Regions from separate parts of the Alcaligenes sp. SMD-FA genome, predicted to be linked through region 2. Evidence: predicted binding sites of a transcription regulator. Region 2 holds the regulator's gene; each other region holds the start of a gene.
What was found. The regulator HrcA, encoded in region 2, represses chaperone genes, less so after heat shock. The targets are predictions, from matches to a motif close to TTAGCACTCNNNNNNNNNGAGTGCTAA.
Positions count from the first base shown of each region.

Region 1: the regulator HrcA is predicted to act here: its motif matches at 1,823-1,849, upstream of rpoH (RNA polymerase sigma factor RpoH).
Region 3: the regulator HrcA is predicted to act here: its motif matches at 2,288-2,314, upstream of OKX01_RS14945 (co-chaperone GroES).

Region 1 covers NZ_CP110108.1:3,861,738-3,868,531, reverse strand. The annotation lists gene OKX01_RS17855 (S-(hydroxymethyl)glutathione dehydrogenase/class III alcohol dehydrogenase) at 1-625, shown strand, start outside; gene fghA (S-formylglutathione hydrolase) at 753-1,646, shown strand; gene rpoH (RNA polymerase sigma factor RpoH) at 1,933-2,829, shown strand; gene OKX01_RS17840 (TonB-dependent copper receptor) at 3,081-5,132, opposite strand; gene OKX01_RS17835 (DUF2946 family protein) at 5,231-5,668, opposite strand; gene OKX01_RS17830 (cation:proton antiporter) at 5,952-6,794, shown strand, end outside.
Region 2 covers NZ_CP110108.1:2,891,470-2,898,263, forward strand. The annotation lists gene dnaJ (molecular chaperone DnaJ) at 1-38, opposite strand, end outside; gene dnaK (molecular chaperone DnaK) at 141-2,072, opposite strand; gene grpE (nucleotide exchange factor GrpE) at 2,261-2,851, opposite strand; gene hemH (ferrochelatase) at 2,968-4,053, opposite strand; gene hrcA (heat-inducible transcriptional repressor HrcA) at 4,117-5,130, opposite strand; gene OKX01_RS13355 (NAD kinase) at 5,258-6,157, shown strand; gene recN (DNA repair protein RecN) at 6,164-6,794, shown strand, end outside.
Region 3 covers NZ_CP110108.1:3,216,445-3,223,238, reverse strand. The annotation lists gene OKX01_RS14955 (diacylglycerol kinase) at 1-104, opposite strand, end outside; gene groL (chaperonin GroEL) at 259-1,905, opposite strand; gene OKX01_RS14945 (co-chaperone GroES) at 1,940-2,227, opposite strand; gene OKX01_RS14940 (DUF1697 domain-containing protein) at 2,387-2,947, opposite strand; gene iaaH (indoleacetamide hydrolase) at 3,374-4,801, opposite strand; gene OKX01_RS14930 (sensor domain-containing diguanylate cyclase) at 4,925-6,073, opposite strand.

The DNA of each region.
Region 1 (6,794 bases), 970 kb from region 2:
CGACAAGGTGTGCTACATCGGCTGCGGCGTGACCACCGGTTTGGGCGCCGTGCTGTTTACCGCCAAAGTGGAGGCCGGTGCCAACGTGGTGGTGTTCGGTTTGGGCGGTATCGGCCTGAACGTGATCCAGGGCGCCAAGATGGTGGGCGCGGGCAAGATCATTGGTGTGGACATCAACCCCGAGCGCGAAGCCATGGCTCGCCAGTTCGGCATGACTGATTTTGTGAACCCCAATGACGTTGAAAACGTGGTGGACCACATTATTCAACTGACGGACGGCGGCGCGGATTACTCCTTTGAATGTATTGGCAACACCAAGGTGATGCGTCAGGCGTTGGAGTGCTGCCACCGTGGTTGGGGCCAGTCCATCATTATTGGGGTGGCCGAGGCCGGTGCCGAAATCTCCACTCGTCCGTTCCAGTTGGTGACCGGCCGTGAATGGAAGGGCTCTGCCTTTGGTGGCGCTCGTGGTCGTACCGACGTACCGAAAATTGTGGACTGGTACATGGATGGCAAGATCAATATCGACGATCTGATCACCCACACTTTGCCGCTGGAACGCATTAATGAAGGTTTCGACCTGATGAATGCCGGTAAATCCATCCGTTCGGTGGTGATGTACTGATAGACGTCGCAGGAAGAGGGCGCAGGCCGCTGCCTGCACCCTTTATCCCGGTGCCAGAGTCCGTTGCCGCCCTGGGGGTGTGCCACCGGCTTTGGGCCGGATCTGCAATTGAGAACAAGAGGGGGCTATGACTCAGACACTGGAACTGCTCAACGAACACCGCTGTTTTGATGGCTGGCAGCGTTATTACCAACACGCTTCGCAGACGATTGGTCTGCCCATGCGGTTTTCTGTGTATATGCCGCCACAACTACAGGCCGGCGCTCAGAAAGGGGCCGCCAGTCTGGCAGAGGCCATCGGGCAAGGCCGTGTGCCTGTGCTGTTTTTTCTGGCAGGGCTGACTTGCACAGAGGAAACCTTCATGATCAAGGCCGGTGCCCAGCGTTACGCTGCCGAGCACGGCATCATGCTGGTGACTTCCGACACCAGCCCGCGTGGCGCTGGTGTGGCAGGGGAGGATGAGGGCTGGGATCTGGGCACGGGTGCCGGTTTTTATCTGGATGCCACTGAACCGGGCTGGAACAAGCATTACCGCATGGAAAGCTATGTGACCCAGGAGCTGTTTGAGCTGGTCACGACCATCCTGCCCGGTGATGCCAGCCGTGTGGGTATTTTTGGTCATTCCATGGGCGGTCATGGTGCCTTGACGCTGGCGTTGCGCCATCCCGGCAAGTACCGCTCCGTGTCGGCCTTTGCGCCTATTGCTGCGCCAACCCGCTGCCCCTGGGGTGAAAAAGCCTTTGGTGCCTACTTGGGTCAGGATCGTCAGGCCTGGGAACAGCACGACGCCAGCGCCTTGATGGCCAAGACCAGCGCGCCGTATCCTGCCGGAATTTTGGTGGATCAGGGTTTGAGCGACGGTTTTCTGGCCGAACAACTGTATCCGGACGTATTCGAGCAGGCGTGCGAGCAGGCCAAACAGCCTTTGACCCTGCGCCGTCACGACGGCTATGACCATGGCTACTACTTCATCTCGACCTTCATTCAGGACCATCTGAATTTCCACGCCGAGCGACTGTGATCGTTGGATAAACAAGGTCGTACTTTGTTATTTTCAGGTGGGCCTTAAGGCGTTACTCTCAGGCAGACACGGTTTTTTGCCTGTTTGTGGCGTTCTGCCCACCGATTGACCGCTGTTTCCCCTCAAGTAGTGAACTTTTTCTTGCTGCGACGCTCTTATTCCTGTATCCGAAATTTTTAGCACTCCAGCCCATCGAGTGCTAAACTCAATGATTGTTGAAATACGTTTTTGGCGGTTTGAGGGCCTTGTTGAGTGCTCTCGCCGGCTGACCTTTGAAGGATTTTCCATGACACAACAAGCGAACGCTTTGGCCCTGGCGTCTGGTAATGAACTCGTCGCCGCCGTGTCTAATCCAGGCGCACTGGGGACGATCGAAGCGTATATTTCTGCTGTTAACCGTCTGCCCATGCTCAGCGCCGAACGCGAAACCGAGCTGGGTCAGCGCCTGCGCGACCAGGATGACCTGGATGCTGCGCGCGAACTGATTTTGTCGCACCTGCGTCTGGTGGTGTCCATTGCCCGCCAGTACCTGGGTTACGGCTTGCCGCATGCCGACCTGATTCAGGAAGGGAACGTGGGCCTGATGAAGGCCGTCAAACGCTTTGACCCAGAACGCGGTGTGCGTCTGGTGTCGTTTGCCGTGCATTGGATCAAGGCCGAGATTCATGAATACGTCGTGCGCAACTGGCGCATGGTGAAAGTGGCTACCACCAAGGCCCAACGCAAACTGTTTTTCAATCTGCGCCGCATGCGTCCGGACGGACAAACGCTGGATACGGCGCAGGTAGACGCGATTGCGCGTGAACTCGATGTACGTCCACAGGACGTCAGCGAGATGGAAGTGCGTCTGTCCGGTCACGATATGGCTCTGGAAGCCCCGACTAATGACGACGATGACCATTTCGCGCCTATTTCTTACCTGTCCGACGAAGGGCAGGAGGAACCCTCGCGTGTGCTGGAACGTCGTGCTCAGGACATGCTGGAAGGCAGCGGCCTGGAAGAAGCGATCGACACGCTGGACGAGCGTTCGCAGCGCATTGTGCGCGCCCGCTGGTTGCAGGACGATGGTGGCGCGACCTTGCACGATCTGGCTGCCGAATTCGGCGTGTCGGCAGAGCGTATCCGTCAGATTGAAGTGGCTGCATTCAAGAAGCTGCGTGTCGCTTTGGCGGCAGCAGTTTAAGTCGTTTTAAAGAGTTACAAATTTCCAGGGAAACCGGCAGAACTTAAGCTGATCTTCGCGGACTAAACAATACATTTGCTGATTTTTGCCACCTATGCAATTCGGCATTTGCACATCCGCTTCGGCTTCTCCTCTTCCCCTCCCTTTTGAAGCGGATGTTTACGGGACACCAGCTAGGTGTCCCTTTTTTTTGCCCTGATTTTTCAGCCTTTTTGCCTGCTGAGTCCATCTGACCTAGCAGGCAAAAACGATCAGAAGGTCAAAGCAGCGCGTAGCCAGACGGTGCGACCAGGGTCATTAAAGCGGCTTGCTGCCCCAAAACCAAACCCACTGTTCCCGGCCAGATTCAGGTGTTCGCCATAGGTCTTGTCGAACACATTATCCACACCGGCTGTCACAGACAGATTGCGGTTGATTTTGTAGCCGCCGTACAGCGACAAGGTGCTGAAACCGCCGGTAGGCCCAAAGTCGTAACCCACCACATTCCCTTGTCCCTGCGAATAGCGATTTTGCTTGGCCACAATGCGCCAGACACCGCCTGCGGACCAAGGACCTTGCACATAATCCGCTGTCAGACGCAGATCCAGCGGGGGCATTTGTGGCAGAGCGCGGCCATCAGTGCTATTTCGGCCCCAGGCATAGGCCAGGCTGCCGCCCAAGGTCCAGTTGGGCGTCGCTTTCCAGTCCGCACCCAATTCGCCGCCCATAATGCGGGCCTTGACGTTGCGGGCCTGGGTTTTCTTGCCCATCATGCCGCCGGGCAGGTAGTCGAACAAGATGTAGTCTTGAATCTGGCCGATATAGGCAGAAGCCCAGGCCGAGACCGTTTCATCCTTGTACTGCGCGCCAAAATCCAGCTGCGTGGTCTTTTCAGGTTGAATCCCCAGGAAGGCACTGGGGCTGCCTTGCGGACCGCTGGCCGGGGAAATCAGTTCCCAATAATCCGGCATGCGCTGCACATGACCAATACCGGCGTACAGGCTCAAAGGCAGGGAATCCAGATCATGCTCGATACGCAAGAAGGCACTGGGCAGGGTTTCCCGACGGCGCTCGTTGGCTCCGGGGTTGGGCTTGCTCATCATGCCACTGCCCAGGCTGGGGCGCAGATCGCGGGCGCTGGCCCAATCCAGACGCGCACCACCAATCAAACGGCTGGCGTCATTCAGATCCCAACGGGCCTCGGTGAAGATGCCGATATTGTCGAACTCGGCATCTTTTACCCAATCCTGATCACGGTAGTCCTGCATCCCCATTGCGCTGCGTTTGCGATGGCGGCTGCGCATGGCATCCGCGCCGGTGGTGAGCGTCAGGTCGTCGCTCAAGGCCCAGTCCATGCTGAAGCGGCCGCCCCAGGTCAGACGGTCCACATTGGAAGCCATAGGCATGGACATACCGCCGCTGGGCTTGAAGGGGCGCAGTTCGTAGTTATCCATCACGTGATCGGCGTAGTTGTAATACAACTGGGCCTGCACATTTCGCAGCACGCCTTCATGCATGTCTTTCTGGAAGCGCAGACCCAAGGTTTCGCGCTTGAATTTGGTGCCGTCCATGCCACGACCGGCATAGCGGGCATAGCCGTCACCCGTGCCTGCGCTTAACTCCAGCAAGGTATCGGCATCCGGTGTCAGGCCAATGGCGACGTCTGTATTCCATTTTTTCCAGCGCGAAGGCACACGCTCACCATCCCCGTCCTTGTAGTCTTGCGCGCGATCCTGATTGGCGGTCAGGCGGGCATAGTAAGAGGCATTGCCTGCAGCAAAGTCCACATTGCCTGCGTGACGACCAGCCGAGCCGCCCAGGATGCTGGCGTCCAGCGTGGCATCGCTTTCGGTAAAGCCAGGCGCTTTGCGCTCGAAACGTACCGTCCCGGCAGACGCGCCTGGCCCCCAGCGCACGCTTTGTGGGCCTTTGATGATGGTCAGCTCATCAAAGGATTGGGGCGAAATGTAGGAGGTGGGCGCATCCATGCGCGAGGGGCAGGCACCAGGCATGGAGCTGCCATTGGTCAGCACGTTCAGGCGCGAGCCAAACATGCCACGCAGCACCGGGTCGCCGTTGCTACCGCCATTACGGATGGCGGCAAAGCCAGGGATGGTTTTCAAGTAGTCTGTGCCGTCGCTGGCGGGCAGGGGCAGGCGCGGCAGTTTGGGATTGGTGCTGAACTGCAAGGGAGATTCAGGAGCCACCCCTGTCACCACAATGGGGCTGAGTTGTTCGATAACGGTGGATTGGGCCAGGGCAATAGAGGGCACACAGGCCAGAACACCGGCGCTGATCAGGCCGGGGTTTACTAATTTCTTCATGACTAAATTCCGAAGAGCAGCCGTCGCCCAGCGGCAAATCCGCTTGGGCAATAGCAGCAAAGGAGAAAAGGCGCAGCGGCAGAGCCGAACGCGGGAAATCAGGCAGGAAGAAGAAAGGGTGGGGCTCGTTGTCCCACCGGCGGGCCACGAATAAAGGCCTGTGCCAGGGCGGGATCAAGCGGGGGAAGCAGGAAGGGCCGGAAGTGGCCCAGGCTCAAGGGTGTGGCGACAGCCACAGGCGCGGGCGTCAACGCGGCTTGCAGCATGACGCAGAATGGACAGGTGGCGCTGGTAGTAGCCTCGTCCGAATGGTCAGCGGTGTCCTCGCCCAACAAGGCTGCCCAGTGCTGCACCATTTCAGGGGGCAGGCTTTGTCCTGAAGGCAAACAGAAGGCCAGGGCATAGCCCTGATCGTTTTGCGTGGGCATGTAGCCCGCAGGCACGATTCCGCGCAGCACCACAGCCAGCAACAACAAGCACAGGCCCAGACGATGGGGCCAGCGAGTCGCAGCAGGAAAGGGACGCGGAAAATTCATGATGCGAAAGTATAACCAGTTATGTCAAAGGCGAATTTGCGTTGGCGCAGATTCCGGCTCGCTGTCGTATCTTTGTGTAGATGTGGCTCTGGGTGCGGGGCCAGAGGCCAAAAAACGTAAATTTTGCGAGAAAAAGATAGTTCGGTGGCTGTGATGCGGGGAAAAGGCGCTATTCTGCCTTATGCGGAAAGCGGGGGGATTTTCCGTGTCGATCTGGCCTGTCCACGCCTGAATGCGTAGGTACATGCCGGTAGACTCAATGCCGATGACAAAGGATGTCGCGATGCAGATTGGGCAGTTTGTGTTTGGGTTGGCAGGCCTGTTGGGGCTGGTTGCCTTTATGCCGCCTTTGGCGGGACGCTTGCGACTGCCGTACTCCGTACTCTTGGCTCTGATCGGCTTTGCGCTGGGCATCCTGTTGCATCTGCATGCCTGGGCACCCAAGATGGTGTCGGACTTTCTGAGCACCCTGCAAGCCTTCGACATCTCCTCCGAGACATTCCTCTACGCCTTCCTGCCTATCTTGCTGTTCGAGACTTCGCTGGCCATGAACCTGCGTAGGTTGCTCGATGATATAGGCGCCATCTTGATGATGGCCATTGTGGCCGTGGTGGTCTGTACCTTTGCCGTGGGTTATGCCCTGAACGTGGCCTCTTCCTATGGGCTGGTGGTCTGTTTGATGCTGGGCGCCATTGTGGCCACCACAGACCCAGTCGCTGTGGTGGGTATCTTCCGTGAAGTGGGTGCGCCTAAACGTCTGTCCACGCTGGTCGAGGGCGAGGCCCTGTTCAATGACGCAGCCTCGATTGCCTTGTACTCGGTGCTGCTGGCGGTGTTGACCGGCGGTGGCGAATTAAGTGGCAGCACCGTGCTGGGCAGTTTCCTGTTCAGCTTCTTGGGCGGTGGTGTTGCGGGTTTCCTGATGGGGCGTCTGGCCAGTGGCCTGTTCGTGCTGTTACGAGGCTGGCCCGCAGCGGAAGTGACGCTGACCATTGCCTTGGCATATCTGGCCTTTTTTGTGTCCGAGCACTATCTGGGTGTATCTGGTGTGGTTGCCACGGTCATCTCCGGTTTGGTGGTGGGCTCCACAGGCCGCACCCGCATGTCGCCCGCGACCTTCGAACTC
Region 2 (6,794 bases):
GCCACACCGAGAATTTCGTATAAGTCGCGTTTTGCCATGTTTGATTAACGACGTCCAAACGCCGCTGTTTGAATAATAATGCCCGATCTCCAGCGTATGCCGCCAAAGATCGGGCCAGGGAACCTGAATCAGGCTCTCAATTACTGATCGCGTTTGACTTCTTTAAAGTCAGCGTCGACCACGTTCTCATCGGCGGGCTGCTGCTGCTGGGCTGCACCTTCAGCACCTTCTTGTGCTGCGGCTTGAGCCTGCATGTCAGCGTACATCTTCTCGCCCAGTTTCTGCGAGGCCACACCCAAAGCTTCCACCTTGGCGTCGATGGCTTCCTTATCGCCTTCTTTCAGAGTTTCCTCCAGATCAGCGATTGCCTTTTCGATCGCTTCTTTCTCTGCCGCTTCCAGCTTGTCGCCGTAGTCCGTCAAGGACTTGCGGGTCGAGTGAATCAAAGCTTCGGCCTGGTTGCGAGCAACGGCCAGTTCAGCGATGCGGTGGTCTTCAGCTGCGTTGACCTCGGCATCCTTGACCATACGCTCTATCTCCTCGTCGGACAAACCGGAGTTTGCCTTGATGGTGATCTTGTTCTCTTTGCCTGTGCCCTTGTCTTTGGCTGACACATGCAAGATACCGTTGGCGTCGATGTCGAACGTCACTTCAATCTGTGGCAGACCACGTGCTGCTGGTGGAATACCCTCCAGGTTGAATTCACCCAGAGCCTTGTTACCGGCAGCAATTTCACGCTCGCCCTGGAACACCTTGATGGTCACCGCAGGCTGGTTGTCGTCAGCCGTGGAGAACACTTGCGAATGACGCGTAGGGATCGTGGTGTTCTTCTGGATCATCTTGGTCATGACGCCACCCAGGGTTTCAATACCCAGGGACAGAGGAGTCACGTCCAGCAGCAGGACGTCAGTACGGTCGCCCGACAAGACGGAACCTTGAATCGCGGCACCAGCGGCCACAGCTTCATCCGGGTTGATGTCTTTACGTGGGTCACGGCCAAAGAACTCTTTAACGCGCTCTTGCACCTTGGGCATACGGCTCATGCCGCCGACCAGGATCACATCGTCGATTTCCGACACTTTCACGCCAGCATCCTTGATGGCAACGCGGCAAGGCTCGATCGTGCGTTCGATCAGGTCTTCAACCAGCGCTTCCAGCTTGGAGCGAGTGATCTTCAGGTTCAAGTGCTTGGGACCGGAAGCATCTGCCGTGATGTAAGGCAGGTTGATTTCGGTCTGCTGCGTAGAAGACAGCTCGATCTTGGCTTTTTCAGCGGATTCTTTCAGACGCTGCAAGGCCAACACATCTTTGGACAGATCAACGCCGCTTTCTTTCTTGAACTCGTCGATGATGTAGTCGATGATGCGCTTGTCAAAGTCCTCACCACCCAGGAAGGTGTCGCCGTTGGTGGAGAGCACTTCAAACTGCTTTTCACCGTCGATGTCGGCGATTTCGATGATGGACACGTCAAACGTACCGCCACCCAAGTCATACACCGCAATCTTGCGATCACCCTTTTCAGCCTTGTCCAGGCCGAAAGCCAAAGCCGCTGCGGTTGGCTCGTTGATGATGCGTTTGACATCCAGACCGGCAATGCGGCCTGCGTCCTTGGTTGCCTGACGCTGGCTGTCGTTAAAGTAAGCAGGCACGGTAATCACGGCCTCGGTTACTTCTTCGCCCAGATAGTCTTCGGCAGTTTTCTTCATTTTGCGCAAGATGTCGGCAGACACTTGCTGAGGTGCCATCTTCTTGCCCTGTGCTTCTACCCATGCGTCACCGTTATCAGCGGCAACAATGGTGTAAGGCACGTGTTCAATATCTGTCTGAACAGCCTTTTCAGTGAACTTACGACCGATCAAACGCTTGACCGCAAAAATGGTGTTGGCAGGGTTGGTCACAGCCTGACGTTTGGCAGGAGCGCCAACCAGGATTTCACCATCCTGCATGTAAGCCACGATGGAAGGGGTCGTACGACCACCTTCGGCATTTTCGATAATACGAACCTGGTCGCCGTCCAACACCGATACACAGCTATTGGTGGTTCCAAGGTCAATACCAATGATTTTGCCCATGATTTTTTACCTGACTAAAAGATTGATTGCGAAAGCAAATTATTTGATGAAATGCATATGGGGAACTGTGTACGCATTTCAAGAGCAACAGCCTTATTTTTTTCACTGTGCCTGCCAAAAATCCGGAAAAGAAGCTTGAAAGCGGGTTTAGCCCGGAAAGCCTGCTGGCACAGTCAGGCAAGCTCTGATTACTTGGGAGCTGACACCATCACCAAGGCGGGACGCAACACGCGATCCGAAATGGTGTAACCCTTTTGCAGCAGTTGGGCGACTGCGCCCTCTTCAAACTCCGAAGGCACGGCCGAGATAGCCTGATGCAGATGCGGATCAAACTTGTCGCCAGCTTGTGGAGCCACTTCTTTCAAGCTATTGCGTTCAAAAGCCTTGTTCAGTTGACGCAAGGTCGTCTCCACCCCTTCTTTCCAGGTTTCAGGGCTTTGCTCGCCCTGGGCCAGGGCTGCTTCCAGGCTATCACGCACCGGAATCAGGCTTTCGGCAAAGGACTCGGTGCCGAACTTACGGGCTTTAGCAACATCATCATCCGCACGACGACGGATGTTTTCCACTTCAGCTTTGGCACGCAGCAACTGGTCGTAATACTGCGACACTTTCTCCTGGGCATGGGCCAATTCGGTCGCCAGATCAGCCGAACACTCTTCAGGCTGCTGGGCCAAAATCTCTGGCTGGTCTTGCTCGACGGTGCCCGTTTGCGCCTGCTCAGGCGTGTTTTCCGTCACTTCCCCGTCCAGAGGCTTATTGGGATCGGCGTGTGTAGCCATTCGATTTTTCTCCACTACAGAATTCGTTGATCGCATAAAAATGGGGGCATCTGCCCCCAGTTCAAGACCTGCTTTCGTATTTTGCTCGCTCGGCCCGTTAAAACCTTCCCTGGCCACTACTGGGCTGACACCAGACGGCTGGGCAACCAGCCTCCCAAATGCTGCACAGCCAGCCGTCCCAGACCTTCGATCCATTGCGGGTCGTCATTCAGGCAAGGAATGTAATGGAACTCGCGACCACCCTCTTCCAAAAAGGCGTCGCGACACTCCACCTGAATCTCCTCCAGGGTTTCCAGGCAATCTGCCAAGAAACCGGGGCAAACGGCATCGACACGTCCTACTCCCTGCTTACCCCACTCACGCAAGGTAGGCTCGGTGTACGGCTCCAGCCAGCGCTGCGCACCAAAGCGACTTTGAAAAGCCATGTGGACCTCTACAGCAGGCTCATCAAGCGCCGCACGCAAGGCATTGGCCGTTTCACGGCAATCGCGATAATAAGGGTCGCCCAGTTCCACGCAGCGGCGTGGCAAACCGTGAAAACTCAACAACAAACGCTCTGGCTTGCCATGTTCATCCCAATAACGACGAATCAGCGCTGCCAAGGAACCAATGTAATCCGGGTGCGTGTGATAGCGCTTGAGAAAACGCAGCTCTGGCTGATTGCGCTGTTTGCCCAGATGCGCCGCGACACAATCGACCGCTGTCGCGGTCGTGCTGGCTGCATATTGTGGATAGAGGGGCAAACTCAAAATCCGCTCGCAACCTGCAGCTTTCAATTTATCCAGTCCGCTGGCAATGGACGGGTTGCCATAACGCATCCCCAGTTCCACCTTTACATCGTGGCCCTGCGAGTGCAACAACTTTTGTAAACCATCGGCCTGGGCCTGGCTATAGACCAGCAAGGGGGCGCCCTGCGGCAACCAGATGTCCTTGTAACGCGGCGCCAGCTTGCTGGGACGGCGGGGCAAAATGAATAGGCGCAAAATAATCTGCCAGACCGGCTGCGGGATTTCAATTACCCGAGGATCAGACAGAAACTCGCCCAGATAACGGCGAATGGATGCCGCATCGGGCTGATCCGGCGTACCCAGATTGACCAGCAAGATACCGACCGGCCCAGCCTGGCGTACCGGAGCCTGGTCATTGAACATATCGGCGTCCTGCTCTTCGGGCAAATAAGGAGAAGCAAACAACTTGGGCATGATGATTAATACCTTAGACAGCCAGCAAACCTTCCGCCTGCCAACAGGTTGAAGATCTATCCATTAACTGGCCGAGTGATGGCTCAGGGCATTGGACAATAGCCGAGCCGTAATGTCCACGATCGGAATCACACGATCATACGCCATCCGCGATGGCCCGATCACACCCAGCGTACCCACGACTTTGCCGTCCACTCCATACGGGGCGGTAATCACAGAGACATCATCCAGCGGCAGGAGCTGGGAGTCTCCGCCGATATAAATCTGCACCCCTTCAGCCTGGCTGGACACATCCAGCAGATGCAGCAGATCGGTTTTTTTCTCGAACAGGGAAAACAGACGGCGCAAACGATCCATGTCCGCCACCATTTCCGAGACATTTAACAACTTGCTCTCGCCAGCGATCACCACGGCCTCCTCACTGTCAGGCTGATGGCTGCCTACATCCACCGCTTGCTGCATCAGGCGCGAAATGTCCGCCTGCAAAGAGCTAAGCTCCTGCGACAAGGCCAGCTTGACCGACTCAAAAGACAGGCCAGAGAAATGCTGATTGAAAAAGTTGCTGGCCTCAACCAGCTCCTGCTCCAGGTAATCACGCGGCACAAACAGGATACGGTTTTGCACATCGCCATCTGGTGTGACGATAATCAGCAACACTCGCTTGTCGGACAGGCGAATAAACTCAATTTGCCGGAAGGTCTGCGCTTTTTTCGGTGCCAGCACCACGCCAGCAAACTGCGACAGATTCGACAGCAAGGCAGCGGCGGAACTGACCGCCCGGTTGGGTTCATCAAAAGGCAGATACTGGCTAAGGTTGCGAGCATCAGGCCGCTCGAAACGCTCTGCCGCTAATAGACGATCCACAAACAAGCGGTAACCCTTGGGCGTGGGAATACGCCCCGCCGAGGTGTGCGGGCTGTGAATCAGTCCCAAGCCTTCCAACTCGGCCATCACATTTCGAATGGTGGCCGGAGAAAAATCAAAAACGGTCGATAAGGTACGAGACCCTACCGGCTGACCATCGGCGATGTAACGCTCGATCAGCACCTTCAACAAGGCATTTGCTCTGTCATCCATGTCGCGTACGTCACTTAAAAACACCAGCACTGCATGATAAAGGGGAGAATCTTACAGCCAAGCCTAGAGTGGCAACTCTATAATCCACTGATCGCCATTATTTCATTAATCTTAAGGTTTTCGCCCCATGCATTTCAAAACGGTTGCCATTGTTGGCAGATACCAGGACTCCGGCTTGGATGCGCCCATCCGATCGCTGGCCAATACCCTGGTCAGCACTGGTTGCTCGGTATTGCTTGAGGCCACAACCGCCCAGAATGCCGGTATTACCGAATTTCCCATCGGCGATTATGCCCAAATTGGCGAGCACGCCGATCTGGCTATCGTGATGGGCGGCGACGGCACCATGATAGGCGCGGCTCGCGAATTAGCACACAGTAAAGTCCCCCTGATCGGAATCAACCATGGTCGCCTGGGCTTTATTACCGATATTCCCTTGAATGACGCCAACGACGCCTTGCTGAGCGTTCTCAAAGGCGAGTATGACGTTGAAGAGCGCTCCATGCTGGAAGGCCGCGTCGTGCGCGACGGACAAGTGCTGTATTCAGGCGTGGCCCTGAACGATGTGGTCATCAACCGCGCTGGCCGTGGCGGCATGATCGAGCTGCGCGTAGAACTGGATGGTGTATTCATGTATCGCCAGCGCTCGGACGGCCTGATCATCTCCACTCCCACCGGCTCGACCGCCTATGCCCTGGCCGCCAGCGGCCCCTTGCTGCACCCGTCCCTGAAAGCCTTTTTGCTGGTGCCTGTCGCGCCGCAAACCCTGTCTAACCGGCCCATCGTGCTACCCGACACAGGTACCTTGAACTTGACCATTACGGCACTGGGCCGGGTGGAATCGGGTGGTAGTGTGCACTTTGACATGCAAACCTGGTCCGACTGTCAGCAGGGAGACCGCATTGATGTGCGTCGCTCCCAGGACACCATTCGCTTTATCCATCCCAAGGGCTACAGCTTTTTTTCCACTCTGCGCCAAAAACTGGGCTGGAATCACATCCCTTTGCCTAACGACGAAAACGAATAAACCTCTATGCTCCGTACCCTGCACGTTCGAGACTTTGTCATCGTGGATCAAGCCACGATTGATTTCGACACCGGCTTCACGGTCTTTTCCGGGGAGACCGGCGCTGGCAAATCCATCCTGATTGACGCGCTCTCCCTGGTTCTGGGAGCACGCGGCGATGCCAAAGCCATACGCGAAGGCTGCACACGCACTGAAGTCAGCGCACACTTCGATTGCGAACAAGACATTCAGCGCTGGCTGAGCGAGCGTGACTTCGATGTTTCGGACGAGTTGATCTTGCGTCGTCTGATTGACCTGCAAGGGCGCAACCGCAGCTACATCAACGGCAGCGCAGCAACCTTGACCCAGTTGCGTGAGCTGGGCGAATTGCTGGTGGATATTCACGGCCAGCACGCACATCAAAGCCTGATGAATCCTCAAAGTCAGTACGATCTGCTCGATAGCCAAGGCGGCCATTTGCCACTGGCGCGTCAAGTGGCACAATCCTGGCAGCAATTGAGCCAGGCGCGCAAAGCCGTCGAACAAGCCAGCCAAAGTGCGGAACAAGGCAAGCGCGATCAAGAGCGCCTGGAATGGCAGATCAATGAGCTCTCCAGCCTGAATCTGCGCGCTGGGGAATGGGACCAGCTACAACAAG
Region 3 (6,794 bases), 320 kb from region 2:
GCAGCCTCATGGCGCAGGGCTGCGGCCAGACCCTGGCTGGAGTAGCGCAAGGCATTGAACAGGCGGCCCAAACCACCTTTGCTTTTGAATGGAGAGTCTGACATGAAGGAAACAGCAGATTGAAGTGCCCTGATTATAGGGGTTTGCTTGGACGAAAAAAAACCGGATGGAAAAATCCATCCGGTTTTTGTACTAAAAGCGTGGCGATCAGGGCAGAAGTGATCAATTTCCGCCCGGATCGGGGTGCTGATGTGTGGCTTAGAAGCCGCCCATACCACCCATGCCGCCCATACCACCCATGTCAGGCATGGCTGGAGCAGGTTTGTCTTCCACGATTTCCGACACGGCCACTTCGGTTGTCAGCAACAGGCTGGCGATCGAAGCTGCGTTTTGCAGAGCAGTGCGGGTAACTTTGGTTGGGTCCAGAACACCTTGCTCAACCAGGTCACCGTACTCGCCAGTAGCCGCGTTGTAACCGTAGGTGCCGGTGCCGCTGGCCACTTGGTTGACAACCACGCTGGCTTCTTCGCCGGCGTTGGAGACGATGGTACGCAAAGGAGATTCGATCGCACGCAGGATCAGTTTGATACCGGCGTCTTGGTCGGTGTTGTCGCCTTTCAGTTGGGCAACCGCTGCGCGAGCACGAATCAGTGCAACGCCACCGCCAGGAACGATACCTTCTTCGACGGCTGCGCGAGTAGCGTGCAGGGCGTCTTCAACGCGAGCTTTCTTCTCTTTCATTTCGACTTCGGTGGCAGCGCCAACACGAATCACAGCAACACCGCCAGCCAGCTTGGCCACGCGCTCTTGCAGTTTTTCACGGTCGTAGTCGGAAGTGGACTCTTCGATCTGAACGCGGATTTGTTTCACGCGAGCTTCGATGTCGGTGCCGTTGCCAGCGCCGTCGATGATCGTGGTGTTTTCTTTGGCCACTTCAATGCGCTTGGCCTGACCCAGGTCGTCCAGAGTCGCTTTTTCCAGAGACATACCGGTTTCTTCGGAGATCACGGTACCGCCAGTCAGGATAGCGATGTCTTCCAGCATGGCTTTACGACGGTCGCCAAAGCCAGGAGCTTTAACAGCGGTGGTCTTCAGGATGCCGCGGATGTTGTTCACAACCAGAGTAGCCAGAGCTTCGCCTTCCACGTCTTCAGCAACGATCAGCAAAGGACGGCTGGTCTTGGCAACTTGCTCCAGTACGGGCAGCAGATCACGGATGTTGGAGATTTTCTTGTCGAAAATCAGCACAAATGGATCTTCCAGAACAGCAACTTGCTTTTCGGAGTTGTTGATGAAGTAAGGGGACAGGTAGCCGCGGTCAAACTGCATACCTTCAACCACGTCCAGTTCGTTTTCCAGCGATTTGCCGTCTTCAACGGTGATCACGCCTTCTTTACCAACTTTGTCCATGGCATTGGCGATGATCTCACCGATGGAGTGGTCGCTGTTGGCCGAGATGGAACCGACTTGAGCGATTTCTTTGCTGGTAGTGCAAGGACGGGACAGCTTGCGCAGTTCGTCAACAACGACGACCACAGCCTTGTCGATACCGCGCTTGAGGTCCATTGGGTTGATGCCGGCGGCAACAAACTTCAGGCCTTCTTCAACGATGGCTTGAGCCAGCACCGTAGCGGTCGTGGTACCGTCACCGGCGTTGTCGGAAGTCTTGGAGGCAACTTCTTTAACCAGTTGAGCACCGATGTTCTCGAACTTGTCTTTCAGTTCGATTTCTTTGGCAACGGACACACCGTCTTTAGTGACGGTAGGGGCGCCAAAGGAGCGGTCCAGAACCACGTTACGGCCTTTAGGGCCCATGGTGGTCTTAACAGCATTGGCCAGAACGTTAACGCCGCGCACGATGCGGGTACGTGCGTCGTCGCCGAAGTAAACTTGTTTTGCGGTCATGGTTTGAATCCTATTGAATTTTCGTTGGCGGTACTTATTCGATCACGGCGAAGATTTCTTCTTCGCGGATCACCAGCAGCTCTTCACCGTCGATCTTGACGGCCTGGCCGGAATACTTGCCAAACAGAACTTTGTCGCCGACCTTCAGATCCAGCGCCAGAACCTTGCCGTCCTCGGTTTTCTTACCGGGGCCAACGGCCAGGATTTCGCCTTGATCGGGCTTTTCAGTCGCGCTCTCGGGGATAACGATACCGGAAGCGGTGGTGCGTTCGTTGTCCAGACGCTTGACGATCACTCGATCGTTCAAAGGACGCAGTGCCATGGAGAAACTCCTGTTTAAAGATGACTTTAGTTGTTGGTCCGATTTTGGGGGCGAGGTGCTTTAGCACTCAACCCCTTCGAGTGCTAATTATAGGGACGACTTTCCTAATTTCAAGAGCACCAGGGTCGGGTTGTTACATATTTGTCCTGGGGCGTGAATTTACTGGATGTTAGCGGGGGAGACGCCATCAGTACCCGTACTCAAGGCAATCAGCTTGCTCATCGTGTTGAAGTTGCGTGTAGTAGCAACGACCTTGAGCTTTTTCTCGATGAAATTATTGTTGGCTTTCAGGTCTCGATACCGGCTTGCGCACACGATATAGGCGATGTCATCAATGACGCGGACCTGATCCGGGGTATGCTCCAGGGCTTGGAAGGCTTGCAGCAGGGTTTTGTCTGCCGGCGAGCGCAGCAGAGTGAAATAAAGCTGGCTGGGGTTCTGGTGCTTGAAAGGATTGTTCTCCATGACTTGCATGAAGTAAGCCGGTGTTCGGGCGATGACCTGAATGTCTCCGCCCAGGTTTTCCTTGATGGCGTGATGAACCAGTTGCTCCAGCTCTGGCTGTTCCAGCTCCGTAGACACAATGGCATTGCCGCTTTGAATATAGGTTCTGACATCCCGCAAACCAGCCGCTTCCAGAGCCGCCCGCAGCGGTGCCATCAGCACTTTGTTTTTGCCGGTAGGCATGACGCCGCGTAATAAAAGAATCTGTGTGTTCATTGGTCTTTTTTTATATCGGAACCAGGTTTGATCAAGGGATATGTTCTTAACAGAGAGCGTGCTTGCTTGCAGGCAGGTGGGGCAGAGGGGCAATGAATGAACTGTGAGCAGCTTGGCCCAGGCGTCAGGGGAGAGAGTGGGTAGAGAGGTCAGAGTTGCTATTTATAGCCAGTAGCAAGTGATGGTGTCTGTATGAAAACACAGTATTTAGTTTAGCGTTTCAAGACCGCTGCTTTCAACTGAAATAGGTATGACATGGCTTGTATCCGCTTGGCTGTGATTGAGGCAAGGAAAGGGGGGAGTCCCTGAGATGGATACTGGTCGAAAAGAAAACAGGCCAGACTTCCTGACGAAGCTGGCCTGTATTCTTAAGCTGAAGGTGCCTTTATTGGGGCATTTACTCATCCTTGGAGCGCTGATGACGGATTAAGCGACGGTAGGACGTTTGCTCAAATCCGGCGCAGGTGTCGCTGGCAGCAAAGGATCAATCGCCCGGCACAGAGCCAGCAACAGATCATCGGCACCGATGCCCGCTTCAATCAACATCCCCACGGGCAAACCGCCCGACAGGCCGATAGGCAGGGAGATGCCTGGTGCGCCCAGGTTTGAGCCCACATCGGTGCGCGAGATATAGGTGTTGAACGTAGGTACCGCCTTGCCGTTCATCATGGTGGTTTCATCATCGCCAATCGGGCAGGCGGTCAGCGGGCTGGTCGGGAAGATCAAGCCACTCACATTGGACTGGCGCAGCAGGTCTGCATAAGCTTGTTGCATCAGCGGGCGGTCTACATGCAGCGCCTCTTCGTAAGCTTCCTGGCTGATGGTGTAGTCGCCGGTAATGGCATCGAAAATCTCTTTCACATCGGGGCTATGGATGCCGGCAATTAGCTCGTCCAGACCGATGCCGTACTTGTTCTCGGCCAGATACAAAGGCAGATGCTGCAAGGTCTCGTACAGCACAATCGGCATGCCAACGCGAGCATTGATCTTCAGAACCGGGGACAGATCGACATTGACCAGCGTGACACCGGCTTTTTGCAAATCATCCAGAAAGGCCAGGGTGACGTCGGCTACACCGGCATCCATCTCTTTCCAGAAGCTGTCACGGGGCACACCCAGGCGCAGTTCCTTCAAGGAGGGAGTGGTCAGGATGGAAGGGGTTTTCTGGCAGAGCAGGCTATCGAGCAAACTGATGTCAGCCAGACTGCGGGCCATGGGGCCTGCCGTATCGCGGGTAGGGGACAAAGGCACAATGCCCTGGCCCGAATAACGGCCCACCGTAGGACGGAAACCGTACAGACCACAAAGCGCGGCAGGCAGGCGTACCGATGCGCCTGTATCCGTGCCCAAACCAGCTGGGAATTGACGGGCTGCCACCACCGTTGCGGTGCCGCCGGAAGAACCACCGGGAATACGGTTCGGGTCATACGGGTTGCGGCTGGGGCCGGTGGTGGCGTTATTGGTCGTAATGCCAAAAGCCAGCTCGTGCATCACGGACTTGGCGGGCAGCACAGCACCGGCTTTACGCAATTGTGCGACGACATCCGCATCTTTCAGTGGCACGCGGCCTTGCAGCGCACCGGTGCTGGATGTGGTAGGCATGTCCGTGGTGTTCAGATTGTCTTTCAGTACCAAAGGCACACCATCCAGCGCCAAGGCTTGGCCACGGGCGCGGCGTGTGTCGGACTGATCTGCCTGCTGGTAAAACAGTTCTGAGTTCAAATGCGCCAGGCCGCCCAAGTGGGCCATTTCTTGTGACTGTTTGAGCAGTTCATCGGCAATCTCGCGGGCGCTGAACAGGCTGTTTTCCAGGCCTGCCAGCAGTTCACTGGCACTACGTTCGGTAAGGGACATGGGGTCTCCTGGGAAAGCGTGAACGCTTCCGGTTTTTACTGTAATAGTTCGATCAATCAGCCTCTAACAGGGCTGTCTTGAAAAAGAGAGACAGTAAGGGTATCAGCAAGCCGCAGGGATCGCTCAGGAAGCCTTCCAAATGACCTTGTTGCGGCCAGCATGCTTGGCCTCATACAAAAGCCGGTCTGCTTGTTCAATAGCCTGATTGATGTCGCCATTGCTGTTTAGTTGCACTACCCCGAAACTGGCCGTCAGTGTGTGCGCCGTGGCGGGGATATGCAGATTCATCGCACTGCTGCGCAAACGTTCGGCAACCAGTACGGCGGTGTGCAAACTGGTACTGCGTATCAGCAAGACAAATTCCTCTCCCCCGAAGCGGGCTGCCAAATCATCCTGTCGCACTGTACGGGCCAGTAAAGCTCCGAACTCCTTCAAGGCCCGGTCGCCTGCCGCATGGCCCCAGGTGTCATTGACGATCTTGAAGTGGTCCAGATCGCAGATGATGACCGCCCAGCCGGTATGCCCATATCGCTCCAGCCGTTTTTTAACCTGCTCGAAAAACGCGCGGCGGTTCAATAAACGGGTCAAAGGATCTTGGCTGCGCTCATGGTCTAGTGTCTGCACAATCGACATTGCTGTGCTGGTCAAGATGGCCAGTGCGATCCAAATGCTGATGAACATATTGGCAGCCAGCATCAAGAGCCAAAAACCGGATTGGGTCAGATCGGGCTGGATTTCACGCGGGATCAGCGTGGTCAGCGCCAACGCACGAAAAAAAGCGTAGAGCAGTGTCGTCAGATAAGAAGCCCGCAATAGCGCTGCCAAAGGAATAGGACGCGTGCGGCTAGACAATAGGATCGACTTGGCGGGCAGGGCGATCAGCAGGGCTAGGCTCCAGCCCAGTATCTGCAAACGTAGCCAGAGATCATCATGGATCTGGGAGAAATAAAAAAGCCCCCCCAGCGTGATAAACATGATCGTGCCAGCCAACCTGGGGGGAGAGCGCCCACCAAAACGCACAGCAACCCCATGCGCCAAGGCCCAGACACCAAACAGATACATCGTCGACAAGGGGACTGTCCAGCGTGCTAAATGCTCATTGGGCATCAGGCTGTGAATCCCCAACGGAATAGCCGTAGAGATATACCCCGAGGCAATCCAGAGAAGATAACGATGATCACGTAGACGACTCCAGCAGTAAATCATGGCCATGCCCAGTAATGCTGCACAGGCAGGGACGATCAGAACGAAATACTGGTTGGGAGAGGACACGGTGTGTTCTCGTTTGTTAAGAAGAGTTGAGTATCGGCGTTACAACAATTGTAACGATATTGTTGCAGTACAGAAGCTTATCGATTGAGAACAAACAGTTTAATCAGAGAAAAGAAGATGTTTTGATCTGCTTTGTGAGCCGGTTTCCGTTAAGGGAAAGCGCCGCAGAATAAGAAGAGAGAGAAAAACAAAGGATTGTTTACCTTACCTAAAGAAAAAATCAGGAATACTTTCCGAATTAAGTCCAAAAACAGACAGCCGAGCTAGTCCACTCCCCGCGACATTTTTCATGACAAGAAACCGGGCCACAAAAACTACCACTGAATCCATCACTAACTAGCCCGAAACGTGGCATTACAGTTACGTTTCACCCCTCCGTTGCTTACAATGCGAGCCGCTTGGAGCCCTGTCAGGGTGTCGGGGCGATTCAGAGTACTTGCCGCGGTCGGTTCTGAAATCCGGGATGCAAGCCCTGTGTTGTTTGAGCGGGGCGTTTGTGGTTCGTCCGGGGGACGAGCCACCCCGCGAGTTCACAGGGCGCCCGGATTTCAGAACTGACAAGGGCACCGGCGCGCAGCACCGGCAAGTGCTCAGCCCGGACACCCTGACAGGGCTCCAAGCGGCGTCTTTTTGACAAGATCCGAGTACCGAATAAGGCATCCGACCGACTTTCTAAGCGTCTCTTTGTTTGTTCAATCATTGAGCCGACACATGGCATCTA